Regions from separate parts of the Kitasatospora sp. NPDC127116 genome, predicted to be linked through region 1. Evidence: riboswitches for the same ligand, from Rfam matches in the RefSeq annotation. Region 1 holds a riboswitch; each other region holds the start of a gene.
What was found. Region 1 has a riboswitch for thiamine pyrophosphate ahead of thiC (phosphomethylpyrimidine synthase ThiC). Riboswitches for the same ligand answer to the same signal wherever they lie in the genome.
Positions count from the first base shown of each region.

Region 2: it holds a riboswitch for thiamine pyrophosphate, as region 1 does, so the genes downstream of both, ACFVHV_RS13630 (cytosine permease) here and thiC (phosphomethylpyrimidine synthase ThiC) in region 1, are expected to answer to the same signal.
Region 3: it holds a riboswitch for thiamine pyrophosphate, as region 1 does, so the genes downstream of both, thiO (glycine oxidase ThiO) here and thiC (phosphomethylpyrimidine synthase ThiC) in region 1, are expected to answer to the same signal.

Region 1 covers NZ_JBHXTL010000071.1:21,913-27,303, reverse strand. The annotation lists gene ACFVHV_RS26215 (cupin domain-containing protein) at 1-289, shown strand, start outside; gene tenA (thiaminase II) at 316-987, shown strand; gene ACFVHV_RS26205 (hypothetical protein) at 1,081-2,352, opposite strand; gene ACFVHV_RS26200 (DUF5326 family protein) at 2,631-2,831, shown strand; TPP riboswitch at 3,053-3,187, shown strand; gene thiC (phosphomethylpyrimidine synthase ThiC) at 3,182-4,996, shown strand; gene ACFVHV_RS26190 (nuclear transport factor 2 family protein) at 5,063-5,391, opposite strand, start outside.
Region 2 covers NZ_JBHXTL010000026.1:63,122-68,512, reverse strand. The annotation lists gene ACFVHV_RS13645 (MerR family transcriptional regulator) at 1-19, opposite strand, end outside; tRNA gene ACFVHV_RS13640 (tRNA-Ser) at 183-270, opposite strand; gene ACFVHV_RS13635 (S1C family serine protease) at 334-2,190, opposite strand; TPP riboswitch at 2,435-2,579, shown strand; gene ACFVHV_RS13630 (cytosine permease) at 2,572-3,990, shown strand; gene ACFVHV_RS13625 (glycerophosphodiester phosphodiesterase family protein) at 4,132-4,956, shown strand; gene ACFVHV_RS13620 (ATP-binding protein) at 5,298-5,391, shown strand, end outside.
Region 3 covers NZ_JBHXTL010000152.1:8,079-13,469, forward strand. The annotation lists gene ACFVHV_RS37865 (polyprenyl synthetase family protein) at 1-509, shown strand, start outside; gene thiE (thiamine phosphate synthase) at 567-1,220, opposite strand; gene ACFVHV_RS37875 (Rv2175c family DNA-binding protein) at 1,220-1,585, opposite strand; gene ACFVHV_RS37880 (NAD(P)/FAD-dependent oxidoreductase) at 1,628-2,836, opposite strand; TPP riboswitch at 2,920-3,032, shown strand; gene thiO (glycine oxidase ThiO) at 3,036-4,211, shown strand; gene thiS (sulfur carrier protein ThiS) at 4,208-4,462, shown strand; gene ACFVHV_RS37895 (thiazole synthase) at 4,466-5,263, shown strand; gene pknB (Stk1 family PASTA domain-containing Ser/Thr kinase) at 5,350-5,391, shown strand, end outside.

The DNA of each region.
Region 1 (5,391 bases):
CGCCGAACGGGCGGCCAACGACGGTGCGTACCTGCGGTTCCTGCGCGAACCGCGGATGTCCGCCGGGCTGTACGCGCTCGCCCCCGGCGACACCGACACCCAGACCGCGCACGACCAGGACGAGATCTACCAGGTGATCAGCGGCCGGGCCGAGCTGACCGTCGGCGCCGAGACCGCCACGGTCGGCCGCGGCACCGTGGTGTACGTGCCGGCCGGCACCCCGCACCGGTTCCACCACATCACCGAGGAGCTGCGCGTCCTGGTGGTGTTCTCCCCGCCGGAGGACTGAGCGCCCCGCCGGTTAGGGTCGGCGTCATGAGCACCAAGACGCTGACCGAAGAACTCTGGGCGGCCATCGAGCCGGTGTACGCCGAGATCCTCGCCCACCCCTTCCTGGCCGGGCTCACCGACGGCACCCTGCCGCGCGCGGCCTTCCGCCACTTCGTCGTCCAGGACTCGCACTACCTGCGCGACTACGCCCGCGCGCTCGCCGTCTGCGCCGCCAAGGCGCCCGGCGAGCAGGACGTCCGGGCCTTCGCCGACGACGCGGTCGGCGCGCTCGCCGCCGAGCAGGGCATGCACGCCGAGTTCCTGACCGCCTTCGGCGGCAGCGCCGAGGAGGCCGCCGCCGAGCCCGTGCTGCCCACCACCCGGGCCTACACCAGCTACCTGCTGGCCACCGTCTACGGCGGCTCCTTCGCCGAGGCGGTCGGCGCGGTGCTGCCCTGCTACTGGATCTACGCCCGGGTCGGCGAGGCGCTGCTCGCCCAGGGCTCGCCCGACCCGCTGTACAGCAAGTGGATCGCCACCTACGGCGACGAGGCCTTCCAGTCGGTGGTCCGCCGGGTGCTGGCGCTCACCGACCGGCTCGGTGAGGAGCTGTCCGCGGCCGAGCGCCGCAAGGTGGTCGAGCACTTCGTGACCACCTCGCGCTACGAGTGGATGTTCTGGGACGCGGCCTGGCGCGGAGAGCGCTGGCCGGTCTGAAGCCGCGCGGGTGCGTCCGCCGGTCGTCCGCCCGCCGTCCAGGTGCCGTACGGACGACGGGCGGGCGCTGCCGGGACGACGGGCGGTGCCGGGTCAGCCGGTGACGAAGTAGCCGGTCAGGTCGGCGACGACGTTCACCGGGCCGCCGTGGTTGAAGACCGAGTAGGTGCCCCCGCCGGTGACCCCGGTGGTCACCGAGTTGGCGACGGTCTGCCCGGGTTCGACGTTCACGGTGGAGGTGTTCGGCGGCAGGCCCCCGCCCGGGAACACCGTGAGGTGGCCGGAGTCGGTGACGTCGGTGATCGTGACGTTGGCCTCGACACCCAGCACGTTCGGGACGGAGCCGTCCGCGGGCACGGCCTGGACGGCCGTGGTCGCCCCCTGCTGGAGCTTGCCGCCGGTGATCCGGGTGTCGAGGTTGCGGACCGGCGTCGTGAGCGCGCTGAACAGGCCCCTTCCGGACGGCCCGTAGTAGCCGACGACGTCGACGATCACGTGCACCCAGCCGGCGCGGTTGTAGACGTCGATCCGCCCGTCCGCGCCGACCGGCACCACGACCTGGTTCGCGACCGTCGATCCCACCGGGAAGTTGACGTTCGAGCCGTAGGCGGGCCGCTGCGTCCCGCTCGGGTACGCGGTCAGGAAACTGTCCCAGGAGCCGTCCGTGGTGGTGACGTTGAGGACCACCGAGGTGGCGTCCGCGGTCCCCAGCTCGGGGCGGGCGACCTGGTAGCTGCGCACCGCGTCGCCGCCGAGCCGCCCGGTGCCGTCGCTGCGGCTGTCGGCGATCCGGGTCGGGGTCAGCGGGCCGTACTTGTCGGGCGCCGCGGTCCGGTAGTACCCGACCACGTCGAGCACGACATGGGCGGTGCCCGCGTTGTTGTAGACGTTGATCCACGGGGCGCCCCGGCCGACCGGACCGACCGCGATCGTGACCAGGTTGGAGATGGTCTGGCCGGCCTTGAAGTTGATGCTGGAGGTGGCGGGCTTGGTGCCGGCCGGGCCGGCCTTGGCGGCGAGCGTGACGAAGCCGTCGGCGGTCGGGTCGGTCACGGTGAGGTTGACCACCACGGCCGTGGCGTCGGTCGGCACGGCGGAGCCGCAGTACATCGGCGGGTGGCTGCCGCAGCGCTGCGACACCGGGGTGCTGTAGTACTCGCCTTCCTTGAGCGGTCCGAAGTGGTCGTGCGACGGGGTCTGGTCGTAGGAGCGGGTGTCCAGGATCCGGGTCGGGGACATCCCGACGAACCCGGCCGGTGCGGTCACGTCGGCGGCAGCGGTCACGGCCGCCGGTGCCGCGGTCGCCGGGACCGCGGCGAGCGCCGCCACGGTCAGGTTGAGCGCCGCGAGAGCGGCTGTGGACACGGCTGTTCTGGCCCGCATGATCAGGTTCCCCCCTGGTCGATGGCACCGGACGGGCGTTCTTCCGGCACTGGTTGGACGCTTGGGAACGCCGGGGGTTGTACGCCGCCGGACGAATTCTCGGGGGTCACCCGGGGGGTCGGGCTCGGGGTGATCTCGGGGTTCTCTCCGGGCCGTTGGGCCTCGTTCCGGCACTCGCGCCACCGTACGATCGAAGTACCGAAAGCAAGCGGGATGCGGCACCGGACGGCGGCCGACCCGAGGGGAGAAGAGGAACCGACATGGCTGAGCTCTGGAAGTCGCTGCCCTCCTGGGTGCGCAACATCGTCATCCCGGTGCTGGTCCTGGTGCTGGCCTGGAACATCGTCGCCTTCGTGTTCGGCGTCGTCGGCGCCCTGCTCTCGATCGTGATCAAGCTGCTGGTGGTGGTCGGCATCGCCGCCGCCGTGGTGGTCCTGGTGAAGAAGGCCGCCAAGAGCTGACCCACCACCCCGTAACGCCGCCCTGAGGCCCGGCCCCCCACGAGAGGGGGGACCGGGCCTCGGCCGTTCTCCGGTATCCGATCGGCTACTGGTTGCGGTAGTAGCCGAAGAGGTCGACGACGACATCGGTCGTGCCGGCGCGGCCGACCGGGCGGGGTGGGGCGCTCTGGACCTGCGGCGATCGGCTCGCTACGGTGTTGGGCGTCGTGTGCAGGCAACACCGCCTGCGACGCGGGAGCTCGGAGCACCGGGCTGAGAGGACGCTGACCGGGACGTCGACGGACGGACCGACGGCTGCGTCGACCGCAGGAACCTGACCGGGTAATGCCGGCGTAGGGAGTAGAGGTCAGATGACCACGTTCGAAGCACAGCCGCAGTCTGCCCAGGGCGCCCCCAGCAGCGAGCGCACCGGCTACCCGACCCCGGCCTGGCGCAAGTCCTACCGCGAGGGGTCGCGTCCCGACCTGCGCGTTCCGTACCGCGAGGTGCGGCTCTCCAACGGCGGGTCCGTCCCGCTGTACGACACCTCCGGCCCGTACACCGACCCGTCCTTCGAGCCCGATGTGCGGCGCGGCCTGCCCGCCCTGCGGGACGCCTGGATCCGCCAGCGCGGCGACGTCGAGGAGTACGACGGCCGCGAGCCGCGCCCCGAGGACGACGGGATCAAGCACACCTCGCCGCGCGGCGGGAACCTGCGCAACCTGGACGCCGTCTTCCCGGGCCGGCCGCGTCGCCCGCTGCGCGGTCGCGGTGGCGCCGCCGTCACCCAACTCGCCTACGCCAAGCGGGGTGTGGTGACGCCGGAGATGGAGTTCGTGGCGCTGCGCGAGGGCCTGGCGCCGGAGTACGTGCGCGCCGAGGTGGCCCGCGGCCGGGCCGTCATCCCGGTCAACGTGAACCACCCGGAGGTGGAGCCGGCCGTCATCGGCACCAACTTCCTGGTGAAGATCAACGCCAACATCGGCAACTCCGCCGTCACCTCCTCGATCGAGGAGGAGGTGGAGAAGATGACCTGGGCCACCCGCTGGGGAGCGGACACCGTCATGGACCTCTCCACCGGCCGCAACATCCACACCACCCGCGAGTGGATCCTGCGCAACTCCCCGGTGCCGATCGGCACCGTGCCGCTGTACCAGGCCCTGGAGAAGGTGGACGGCAGGGCCGAGGAGCTGAGCTGGGAGGTCTACCGGGACACGATCGTCGAGCAGTGCGAGCAGGGCGTCGACTACATGACCGTCCACGCCGGCGTGCTGCTGCGCTACGTCCCGCTCACCGCGCGCCGCAAGACCGGCATCGTCTCGCGCGGCGGCTCGATCATGGCGGCCTGGTGTCTGGCCCACCACCAGGAGAACTTCCTCTACACCAACTTCGAGGAACTCTGCTCCATCCTGGCCTCCTACGACGTCACCTTCTCGCTCGGCGACGGCCTGCGCCCGGGCTCGATCGCGGACGCCAACGACGAGGCGCAGTTCGCCGAGCTGAAGACCCTCGGCGAGCTCGGCCGGATCGCCCGCGAGCACGACGTCCAGGTGATGATCGAGGGCCCGGGCCACGTCCCGATGAACAAGATCAAGGAGAACATGGATCTCCAGAAGGAGATCTGCGACGAGGCGCCGTTCTACACCCTCGGCCCGCTGACCACGGACGTCGCCCCCGGCTACGACCACATCACCTCGGGCATCGGCGCGGCGATGATCGCCTGGTGGGGCACCGCGATGCTCTGCTACGTGACCCCCAAGGAGCACCTGGGCCTGCCCAACCGGGACGACGTCAAGACCGGTGTGATCACCTACAAGATCGCCGCCCACGCCGCCGACCTGGCCAAGGGCCACCCCGGCGCCCAGGCCTGGGACGACGCCCTCTCCGACGCCCGCTTCGAGTTCCGCTGGGAGGACCAGTTCAACCTGGCCCTCGACCCGGAGACCGCCCGCGCCTTCCACGACGAGACCCTCCCCGCCGAGCCCGCCAAGACCGCGCACTTCTGCTCGATGTGCGGCCCGAAGTTCTGCTCGATGAAGATCTCCCAGAAGATCCGCGACGAGCACGGCGACGGTTCCACCGCCGTGGACACCGAGTTCGACGCCGAGGCCCTGGCGGGCATGGCCGAGAAGTCCGCCGAGTTCGCGGCCCAGGGCAACAAGGTCTACCTGCCCCTGGTCGACTGACCCGGGACGCCTGAGCGCCGCCCCGATCACCTCGGGGCGGCGCTTCGCCGTCCTCGCCGTCCTCGGCTACTTCTCGGCGTCGCCGAAGACCATGCGGTGTCCGCGCGCGGTGTCCATGTACTCACGGACGCGGTGGATCAGCCCGTCACGGAGTTCGAAGACCAGGCAGTAGTCATTGGCGTAGTGATTGCCGTTGGCGAGCGTCGCGGTCATGGTCTCCTCCACGATCACGCGCTCGCCGTCGGCGTGGAAACCGTGGAAGGTGACGTCGACGTCCCTGACGAACAGGCGGGAGAAGTCCTCGGCGAGGAAACGCGTGATCATTTCCCTGCCGACCATGTGACTGGGGCGGTCCAGCGCGGTGGCCGTCGCGTTTCCCGGAGGTGCCAGCCACT
Region 2 (5,391 bases), on a different contig from region 1:
AGTCTCCGATGTTCAACATGATGCGCCCACTCCATCCCCTGCCACCGTGTCAGGGTCAACCCGGCCGCGCGCATCCGTTCCACGACGGTTCCGAGGCCGGCGCCCGCGACCGCCCGGGAAACACCGAGGGCGGGTGCCGAGCGAACTCGGCACCCGCCCTGAGCAGGTGGTTCTCCTACCGGCGGAGAGCGTGGGATTCGAACCCACGGTACGGGGTCACCGCACGACAGTTTTCAAGACTGTTCCCTTAGGCCGCTCGGGCAGCTCTCCAGGCGGAGGTCAGCCTAACGGGTCCGGCGGGGTTCGGCGCACACGTTTCGGTGCGGGCGGGGGTCACGACTGGTCGCCCTCGCGCTGACCGAGGGTGACCTTGGTGTTGAAGGTCTGGCCGTTGCGGGTGTACTCGACGTCGACGGTCTCGCCGGGCTTGTGCGTCCAGATCCGGCTGACCAGGGCCGGGCCGTTGTCGATCGGCACGCCGCCGAGCTTGGTGATGACGTCGCCCGGCTTGAGGCCGGCCTTGTCGGCCGCGCCGCCGGGGGTGACGGCCGGCTGGCCCTGGATGTCCTTGGTCTGGATCTGCGCGCCGTCGCCCTTGTAGTCGTCGTTGCGCAGCACGTCGAGCTTGGCGTAGACCGGCTTGCCGGTCTTGATCAGGGTGTCCGCGACCCACTTGGCCTGGTTGATCGGGATGGCGAAGCCCAGGCCGATGCTGCCGGCCCGGCCGTTGGCGGAGGCGTTGGACTGGATCGCCGAGTTGATGCCGATCACCGCGCCGCCGGAATCGAGCAGCGGGCCGCCGGAGTTGCCGGGGTTGATCGAGGCGTCGGTCTGCAGGGCGTTCATGTACGAGGCCTGCGAGCCGGTGTCGTCGCCGGAGGCCACCGGGCGGTCCTTGGCGCTGATGATGCCGCTGGTGACGGTGGACTCCAGGCCGTACGGCGCACCGATCGCGACGGTGGCGTCACCGACGTTGACCTTGTCGGAGTCGGCCAGCGGCAGCGGGGTCAGCTTGCTCTTCGGCGGGTTGTCGATCTTGACCACGGCGACGTCGTAGCCCTCGGCGTGGCCCAGCACCGAGGCGCTGTAGGAGCTGCCGTCGGCGAACTTGACGGTCAGTTTGCCGCCGTTGAGGGTCGGCGCGACCACGTGGTTGTTGGTGAGGATGTGGCCCTCGGTGTCGAAGACGAAGCCGGTGCCGGTGCCCGACTCGCCGTTGCCCTGCGCCTTGATGGTGACGACGCTGGGCAGCGCCTTCTGCGCGATGGCGGCGATCGAGCCGGGGGCGGGCTCGTTCTTCTGGGTGTCGCTGGCCTGCACGGTGGTGCTGCGGTGGTCGTTCGCGGAGCTGCCGCGGTCGGTGTTGTCGGTGACGGTCACGCCGAGCACGCCGCCGGCCACACCGGCGACCAGCGCGACGGCCGCGATCAGGGCGACCAGGCCGCCGCGCTTCTTGCGCGGGCCGCCGGGGCCGACCGGACCGCCGGGGTGGTCCGCCGGGTAGCCGAGCGGGCCCGCCGGGCCGCCGGGGTAGCCCGCGCCGCCGGCGGTGGAGTCGTGGGTGGGGCCCCAGCCGCCGAGCGGCTGACCGGCCCCGAAGGGGTGGTGGCCGTGTGCGGCGGGGACGGCGGGCGCGACCGGGGCGGCGCCGTAGCCCTCGTGCGCGACGGGGGCGGCCGGAGCGGCGCCGTAGCCCTCGTGCGTGCCGGCCGCCGGGACGCCGTGGGTCGGGGTGGCGTACGGGTTGTCGGCCGGCGGCAGCGCCGGGGCGGCGGGGGCCGCGGCCTGGGCGGGCGCGGCGGGCGGGGCCGCCGGAGCCTGCGGGGCGGGCGGCAGGACCGGCGGCGGCGCGTCGATGTAGCCGGTGACCGGGTCGACGGCCGGCTGCTCGGCGGCGGGCGCCGCGGGGGCCGCGGGGGCCTCCGGTGCGGGCACCTTGGTGAAGGCGACGGTGGGCTTGTGCCCGCCCTCGGCCGGGACACCCTCGGCCGCGACGGCGTCGACGGGCGGTGCCGCCTCGACGGGGGCGGCCTCGACGGCGCCCGACTCCGGCTCGGGCACCCGCCGGAAGGCCATGGTCGGCTGGTGCCCGCCCTGAGCGGGGCCTTCGGAAGCGGACTCGGCCGCCCCCGGCCCGGCGGGCTGCTCCCCCTGCGGCCCGGTGGGCCCAACCTCGCGCTCGGTGCTCACGGACGACCTCCATAGCTGGCAGAACCAAGGACCATAGTTTTTCGCACTGTCGATTCGATTGCCGTAAGGACCCCTCTGAAGAACTCATAAGAATCCTTAGCCGACGCAGACGCCGACACCCGACACCGGCACCGACGCCGGCACCGACGGCCGAGGCTCCCCTCCCCCGCCGGGCGTCCCGCGATGCGGACCGCGCACCCTCGGCCTTGGGCGTTCGCCCCCGTGCCGGTTAGCCTGTCGCTCCAAACTGACACGCGGGAGCTTGGACCCACCAGGCTGAGAGTGCGCATGTCGACCGTACGCCACACGAGTGACGGACGGTCGAGGGGGCGCTGACCGCCGGAACCTGTCCGGGTAATGCCGGCGTAGGGAGTATCGGCCATGCCGCCTGCTTCGCCATCCTCTTCTTCGGGCGCGAACGTTCCCGCCCCCGGTGCGGACGCCTCCGCCGCGGGCGCGACCGCCGTCCTGGAGCGCCCCGAGCACGTCGAAGCGCCCCTGGTGCTGGACACCGAGCCGCCGCGCACGCTGCGCTTCCGGGACCACTTCGCGCTCTGGATGAACCTGGGCGTCAGCCTGATCGGCTTCTCCACCGCCGCCACCGTGCTCGGCGCCCCCGGCAGCGAGCTGTCGCTGGCCGCCGCGGTGACCGCGATCACGGTCGGTACGGCGGTCGGCACCGCGATGCTCGGCGTGGCCTCGCTGATCGGGGCCCGCACCGGCGCCCCCGCGATGGCGAACCTGCGCGGGCTGTTCGGCACCCGGCTGTCGTACCTGCCGACGGTGCTGAACATCGTGCAGTGCATCGGCTGGGGCGTGTTCGAGCTGCTGACCATCTCGGCGGGCGCGCAGACCGTCGCGCACACCACCGGCTACCGCTGGCTGTTCGTCCTGCTCGCGGGCGCGCTGACCACGGCGCTGACCATCTGGCCGCTGGGCTCGATCGCGGTGCTGCGCCGCTTCGTGGCCGGGGCGGTCGCGGTGGCCATGGTGTACTTCACCGTCCAGCTGGGCCGCCAGGGCGTGCCGGACCCGGGGGCGGGCAACTGGCACGGCTTCCTGGGCGCCACCGACGCGATGATCGCCGTTTCGGTCTCCTTCGTCCCGCTGGCCGCCGACTACACCCGGCACTCGCGCTCCCCGCGCTCGGCGTTCTGGGGCAGCTTCTCCGGCTACACGATCGCCCAGGTCTGGTGCTACGTGCTCGGCCTGATGGCGCTGCTGCAGTCGGACGGCGATCCGAACCGGATCTTCGACTCCTTCCTCGGGGTCTGGGCCGGCTGGCTGTTCCTGCTGGTGCTGGTGCTGCGCGAGACGGACCAGTCCTTCGCCAACGTGTACTCGACGGCGATGTCGGTGCAGAACCTGCTGCCGAAGGTGGACCGCCGGGTGCTCTCCGGCGCGATCGGCGCGCTGACCACCGTGCTGGCGCTGCGGATCGACGAGTTCACCGACACCTACTACGGCTTCCTCGGTCTGATCGGCTCGGTGTTCGTGCCGCTGCTGGCGGTGCTCGTGGTGGACTACTTCCTCGGTGCCGGGCGGCGCGGCTGGAACCTCTCCGCCGACGCGCCGTCCCGCTGGCCGATGCTGCTGCCGTGGGCCCTGGGCTTCGCGGTCTACCAGTTCATCGCGCCGACCAAGGTGGCCGGCTGGTGGACGGACTTCTGGACCTCGGCCCAGGAGTCGCTGCACTTCACCCCGCAGGAGTGGACCTCCGCCTCGCTGTTCGCCTTCCTGGTGCCCGCCCTGGTCACCTGGGCGCTCACCCCGCTCTCCCGCCGCGCCGACCGGCACTGAGCGGGCCGCCCCGCACCGGGCGAAGCGGGGGCGGCCCGGCCCCGCGGGCCCGGCCGGGACGGCCCCGCGGGAAGGAAGACGGCCCCACAGGTTGGGGCCGTCTTTGTCCGCGCTTCACCTGTGCCGCCTATCGTTGGGCCTGTGACCAGCCCAGACCTGTCCTCGCCGGCGGCGCGCACCGTGCCGTCCGTCCAGGTGATCGCCCACCGCGGTTCCTCCCACGCCCTGCCCGAGCACACCCTCGCGGCCTACCGGCGCGCGCTCGACGAGGGCGCCGACGCGCTGGAGTGCGATGTCCGGGTCACCGCCGACGGCGCGCTGGTCTGCGTGCACGACCGCCGGATCGGCCGGGTCTCCAACGGCCGGGGCACCGTCTCGGCGATGACCCTCGCCGAGCTGGAGGCCTACGACTTCGGCGCCTGGAAGACCGGCCGCCCCAGCGTCGACCCGGAGCTGCGCGGCGTGCTGCGGCTGGAGCGGCTGCTGGAGCTGGTGGTGGAGTGCGGCCGCCCGGTGGACCTGGCGATCGAGACCAAGCACCCGGTGCGTTTCCGCGGCCGGGTGGAGACCGAGCTGCTGCGGACGCTGGAGCGGTTCGGGATCGGCGCGACCCGGGGCGGCGACCGCCCGTCCGCCCGGATCATGAGCTTCTCCTCGATCGCGCTGAACCGGGTGGCCGCCGCCGCGCCGCAGTACCGGCGGGTGTTCCTGTTCGAGCGGACCCTGCCGCTGCTCGGCCGGCTGCGCGAGGGCTCGCCGCTGCCGGGCGGGGCGCGGATCGCCGGCCCGGGCATCGAGCTGGTGCGGGCCCGCCCGCAGCTGGTGACCAGGCTGCGCGAGCTGGGGCACGAGGTGCACGTGTGGACGGTGGACGAGCCGGCCGACGTCGAGCTCTGCCTGGAGCTCGGGGTGTCCGCGATCATCACCAACCGGCCCGCGGAGGTGCTGGCGCAGCTCGGCCGGTGATCCGCCGACGCGCCCGGGGCCGCACCCGCCCGACCGGTCGCCCCGTCCGGTCACTTGCGTCCGGTCGGCCCGGTCGGCCCGGTCGGATCCTCCCGGTCCGATCACCCCGGTCCGACCACTCCGGTCCGACCACTCTGGTCGGCAGTCAAACCTTCCTTGCGCGAAATTGCCGGAATTCTTGCATCCGGGCGACAGAGGGTGAGCACGGAATGACCTGATGTCGACCGTCGGTCGCCGCACTCGAAATGGGCTCGCGGGATCGTCCGGTGCTCGTTTCCGACGCATTACCAAGGGGCATCTCTCCCTCGGCATACGCTGAAGGAGGTCCGGGGGTGGCGTTGATGGTGGCGCGTGAAGTGCCGACTTCATCGACCATGGCAGTGCCGCACGGCCCAGCGAGTGTCGGGGTCGCACGGCGCCGACTGCGTCGAGATC
Region 3 (5,391 bases), on a different contig from region 1:
CGCTGGACCGGGCGCGGACGGTGCTGCACTACAAGTCCGCGAAGTACACCATCGAGCGGCCGCTGCAGGTGGGTGCGCTGCTGGCCGGCGCCGGGCCGGAACTGGTCGAGGCCTACGGGGCGTTCGGGCTGCCGCTGGGCGAGGCCTTCCAGCTGCGCGACGACCTGCTCGGCGTCTTCGGGGACCCGGCCGTCACCGGCAAGCCGGCCGGGGACGACCTGCGCGAGGGCAAGCGCACCCTGCTGGTCGCGCACGCGATGCGGGGCCTGCCGGCCGCCGACGCCCGGCACCTGGACGAGCGGCTCGGCGCGCCGGACCTGGCGGCCCCGGAGGTCGCCGAGCTGCGCGCGCTGGTCGCCCGCAGCGGCGCGCCCGAGCTGGTGGAGCACCGGATCGAGGAGCTGATGCGGCAGTCGCTGGCCGCGCTGGAGGCCGCTCCGCTCGCCGACGACCGGGCCCGTACGGTGCTGCTGGCCCTGGCCGAGGCCGCCACCGTCCGCAAGTACTGACGGACGGCGACGGCCCCGGGGGCCTGCGGGCCCCCGGATCCCGCTGATCCGGGCCGGTCAGAGCGCGGCGCGCACCCGGCGGGACAGCTCGGCGGCGGCCGCCCGCGGATCCGCCGCGGCGGTGACGGCCCGCACCACGACGATCCTGCGGGCACCGGCGGCCAGCACCTCGTCCAGGTTGCCGAGGTCGATCCCGCCGATCGCGAACCACGGCCGGTCGGTGTCCTGCTTCGCCGCGTACGAGACCAGGCCGAGGCCCGGGGCCGGGCGGCCCGGCTTGGTCGGGGTCGGCCAGACCGGGCCGGTGCAGAAGTAGTCCGTACCGGGTTCGGCGATCGCCGCGTCCACCTCGGACTCGGCGTGGCAGGAACGGCCGATCAGCACGTCCTCGCCGAGGATCGCCCGGGCGGCCTGCACCGGCAGGTCGTCCTGGCCGAGGTGCAGCACGTCCGGCCGGGCCGCGTGGGCGACGTCGGCGCGGTCGTTGACGGCCAGCAGCTTGCCGTGCCGGCGGCAGGCGTCGGCGAAGACCTCCAGGGCCTCCAGCTCCTGCTTGGCCTCCAGGCCCTTGTCCCGCAGCTGGACGATGTCCACCCCGCCCGCCAGCGCCGCGTCCAGGAACTCGGCGAGGTCGCCCTGCTCCCGGCGGGCGTCGGTGCACAGGTAGAGCCGGGCGTCGGCCAGCCGGGTACGCAGCGTGTCCGCCGCCATCAGATCAGCATCGCCTGGGCGCGGCGCTTCACCTCGGTGCCGCGGTTCTCCCGGAGCGCCTGGATCGGGCTGCCGGGCAGCGACGGGTCCTCGGTGAAGAGCCACTCCAGGATCTCCACGTCGTTGTACCCGCAGTCCCGCAGGACGGTCAGGGTGCCGGACAGGTGCTTGACCAGGCCCGGGCCGTCGATGAACGCCGCCGGGACCTGCAGCGACTTGTTCGGCCCGCGCCGGACGGCGATCAGGCCGCCGTTCTTGACCAGGTCACGCACCTCGGTGACCCGGACCCCCCACTGCTCCGAGATGTCGGGCAGGTACATCCAGTCGGTGACCAGGGCTTCAATCTTGCTTTCGATCTCACTCACGCCACCAGACTGCCACCTCCGCGGCCCACCGCGCACCAGGCGCTACCCCGCGACGGCCGACTTCAGCGGCACCGCCGGGTCGCCCGCCCGGGCCGGATCCAGGGCCGTACCGCGCTCGATCAGCCTCCGCCCCTGGGTGAGGTCGCGCGGCCGGTCCACGGCCAGCAGCGCGCTCGGCACGCCGTCGCGCAGCCAGAGCACCGACCAGTCGCCGTCCCGCGGGGAGCCGCGCCACAGCAGCTCGTCGCCCTCGGCGTGCCGGCCGGCGTACTGGACCATCCGGCCGAACTGCTCGGACCAGAAGTACGGCACCGGGTCGTAGGCCGGCGCGTCCGCGCCCAGGACGGCTGCGGCCACCGCCTCGCCGGACTGCAGGGCGTGGTCCCAGTGCTGGACGGCCAGCCGGGCCCCGGCCCGGGCCGAGGGGTAGCTGACGCAGTCGCCGGCCGCGAACACGCCGGGCACCGAGGTGCGCAGCCGCCCGTCCACCACGACGGCGCCGGCCGCGTCCAGCTCGACCCCGGTTCCGGCCAGCCAGCCGGTCGCGGGGCGGGCCCCGATGCCGACGACCACCTCGTCGGCGGGCAGGTGCGAGCCGTCCGCCAGCAGCACCGCGCCGGGCTCGACGGCGGCCACGCCGACCCCGCAGCGCAGGTCGACCCCGGCCCCGGCGTACCAGGCGGCCATCGCCGAGCCGACCTCGGTCGGCAGCGCGCCGGGCAGCGGCGCCGGGCCGGCCTCGACCACGGTCACCCCGCAGCCCGCCGCGCGGGCCGCGGTGGACACCTCGGCGCCGATCCAGCCCGCGCCGACCAGCACCAGCCGCAGCCCGGGGCGCAGCAGCGCGCGCAGCGCCAGGGCGTCGTCCAGGGTGTGCAGCAGGTGCGCGCGCTCGGCCCCGGGCAGGGCCCGCGGGACGGCGCCGGTGGCGATCACCAGCGAGCCGTACGGGAGGTCGCCGCCGTCGGTGTGCAGCACGCCGGGGGTCAGGCCGGTGGCCCGGCGGCCGGTGAGCAGCTCGATGCCGAGCTGCCCGTAGTCGATGTCCAGGGCGGTGGAGTCGGCCTTGCCGAGCAGCACGTCCTTGGAGAGCGGCGGCCGGTCGTACGGCGCGTGCGGCTCCTCGCCGACCAGCACGATCGGCCCCTGCCGGCCGCCCTGCCGCAGCTTGAGGGCGCACTGCGCCCCGGCCAGCCCGGCTCCGACGACGACCACCTGATCCGTTCCGCTCAGCTCTGCCACGCCCGTCACTGTACTCAGCGCGACGCGGCGGCCTGCGGGCCGTCCGCCCGCTGTACGGGCCTTCGGCCGGGCCGACCCCCGGCGTTAAGGTGGGGGCACCACACGGGAGCCCGGCGCACCGGGCTGAGAGGCGGGCTGGCACGGCCTGCGACCGTCCGAACCTGATCCGGGTCATACCGGCGAAGGGAGAAGAGCAGCTTTGTCACGCTTGCCATCAGGCGCCCACGCCGACGTGCTGGTGATCGGCGGGGGCGTCATCGGCCTCGCCGTCGCCTGGCGCGCCGCGCAGCGCGGGCTGCGGAACGTGATCGTGGTCGACCCCTCCCCCGGCGGCGGGGCCGCCGGGGTCGCGGCCGGGATGCTCGCCCCGGTCACCGAGCTGCAGTACGGCGAGGAGCCGCTGCTGCGCCTCGGGATGGCCTCGAACGAGCGGTACGCGGCCTTCGCCGCCGAGCTCTCCGAGGCGAGCGGCGGCCGGGACACCGGCTACCGCCGCTGCGGCACCGTCGCCGTGGCGCTGGACTCCGACGACCGCGAGGAACTGCGCGAGCTGCACGCCTTCCACCAGCGGCTCGGCCTGGACTCGACCTGGCTGACCGGCCGGGAGGCCCGCAGGCTGGAGCCGATGCTCGCCCCCGGCGTGCGCGGCGGCCTGCACGTCGCGGACGACCACCAGGTGGACCCCCGGCGCCTGCTCACCGCCCTGGCCGCCGCCTGCGAGAACGCGGACGTCCTGCTGCACCGCGCGGAGGCCGTCGAGCTGCTGGTCGAGGACGGCCGCGCGACCGGCGCCCGGCTCTCGACCGGGGAACGGGTGGGCGCCGGGCAGGTCGTCCTCACCGCCGGCCCGCACAGCCACCGGCTGCCCGGCCTGCCCGACGGTGTGCTGCCCGCGATCCGCCCGGTGAAGGGGCAGGTGCTGCGGCTGCACGTCCCGGACGCCTACCGCCCGTTCCTGTCCCGCAACGTCCGCGCCGTCGTCCGCGGCCGGCACCTGTACCTGGTGCCCCGGGAGAACGGCGAGCTGGTGGTCGGCGCGACCACCGAGGAGCAGGGCTACGACACCACCGTCACCGCCGGCGGGGTGTACGAACTCCTGCGCGACGCGCACGAGTTGGTCCCGGGAATCACCGAACTCCCGCTGCTGGAGACCTCCGCCGGGCTGCGCCCCGGCTCGCCGGACAACGCCCCGCTGCTCGGCCCGACGTCACTGCCCGGGCTGGTCGCCGCCACCGGCCACTACCGCAACGGCGTGCTGCTCACCCCGGTGACCGCCGACCTGCTCTCCGAGTACCTGGCCACCGGTGAAGTCCCCGAAACGGCAAGGCCGTTCACGCCCCTGCGCTTCTCCCCCGAACCCCCCGCTGCGAAGGCCTCCGCATGACCGAGATCGCCCCGAACGAGATCGCCCCGAACGAGATCACCCCGAACGAGATCGCCCTGACCGTCAACGGCGAGCCCCGCCGGGTGTCCGCCACGACCACCCTCGCCGAGGTGGTGGCCGCCGTCAGCGCCGCCAACACCGGCGTCGCCGCCGCGCTCAACGAGGCCGTGGTGCCCCGCGGTTCGTGGCCCGGGACGGCGCTGGCCGGCGGCGACCGGATCGAGATCCTCACCGCCGTGCAGGGAGGCTGAACCATGGCCGACGACCTTCTGACCATCGCCGGGACGGCCTTCTCCTCCCGGCTGATCATGGGCACCGGGGGCGCCCCCAGCCTGGAGGTCCTGGAGCGCGCGCTGCTCGCCTCCGGCACCGAGCTGACCACCGTCGCCATGCGCCGGGTCGACGCCACCACCCAGGGCTCCGTGCTCGACGTACTGACCCGCAACGGCATCCGGGTGCTGCCCAACACGGCCGGCTGCTTCACCGCCGGCGAGGCCGTGCTGACCGCCCGACTGGCCCGCGAGGCGCTCGGCACCGACTGGGTCAAGCTGGAGGTGATCGCCGACGAGCGCACCCTGCTGCCCGACCCGATCGAGCTGCTGGACGCCGCCGAGACGCTGGTCGACGACGGCTTCACCGTCCTGCCGTACACCAACGACGACCCGGTGCTGGCCCGCAAGCTGGAGGACGTCGGCTGCGCGGCCATCATGCCGCTGGGCTCGCCGATCGGTTCGGGCCTGGGCATCCGCAACCCGCACAACTTCCAGCTGATCGTGGAGGGTGCGGGCGTCCCGGTGATCCTGGACGCGGGCGCCGGCACCGCCTCCGACGTGGCGCTGGCGATGGAGCTGGGCTGCGCCGCGGTGATGCTCGCCTCCGCGGTGACCAGGGCTCAGGACCCGGTGCTGATGGCCGAGGCGATGCGGCACGCCGCCGAGGCGGGCCGGCTCGCCCACCGGGCCGGCCGGATCCCGCGCCGCTTCCACGCCGAGGCCTCCTCCGCGATGGCCGGCCGGGCCGACCTGGACACCCGCGAGCACCCCGCGTTCTGAACCGTCGCGCATGTCACAAGCCGGTCCCGGAGGCGGTGTCCTCCGGGACCGGCCGTCCCGGGCGGCTCTAGACTCTCCGAGTGGACATGGCACTGCACGACCCCTTGATCGGCGCCCTGCTCGACAAC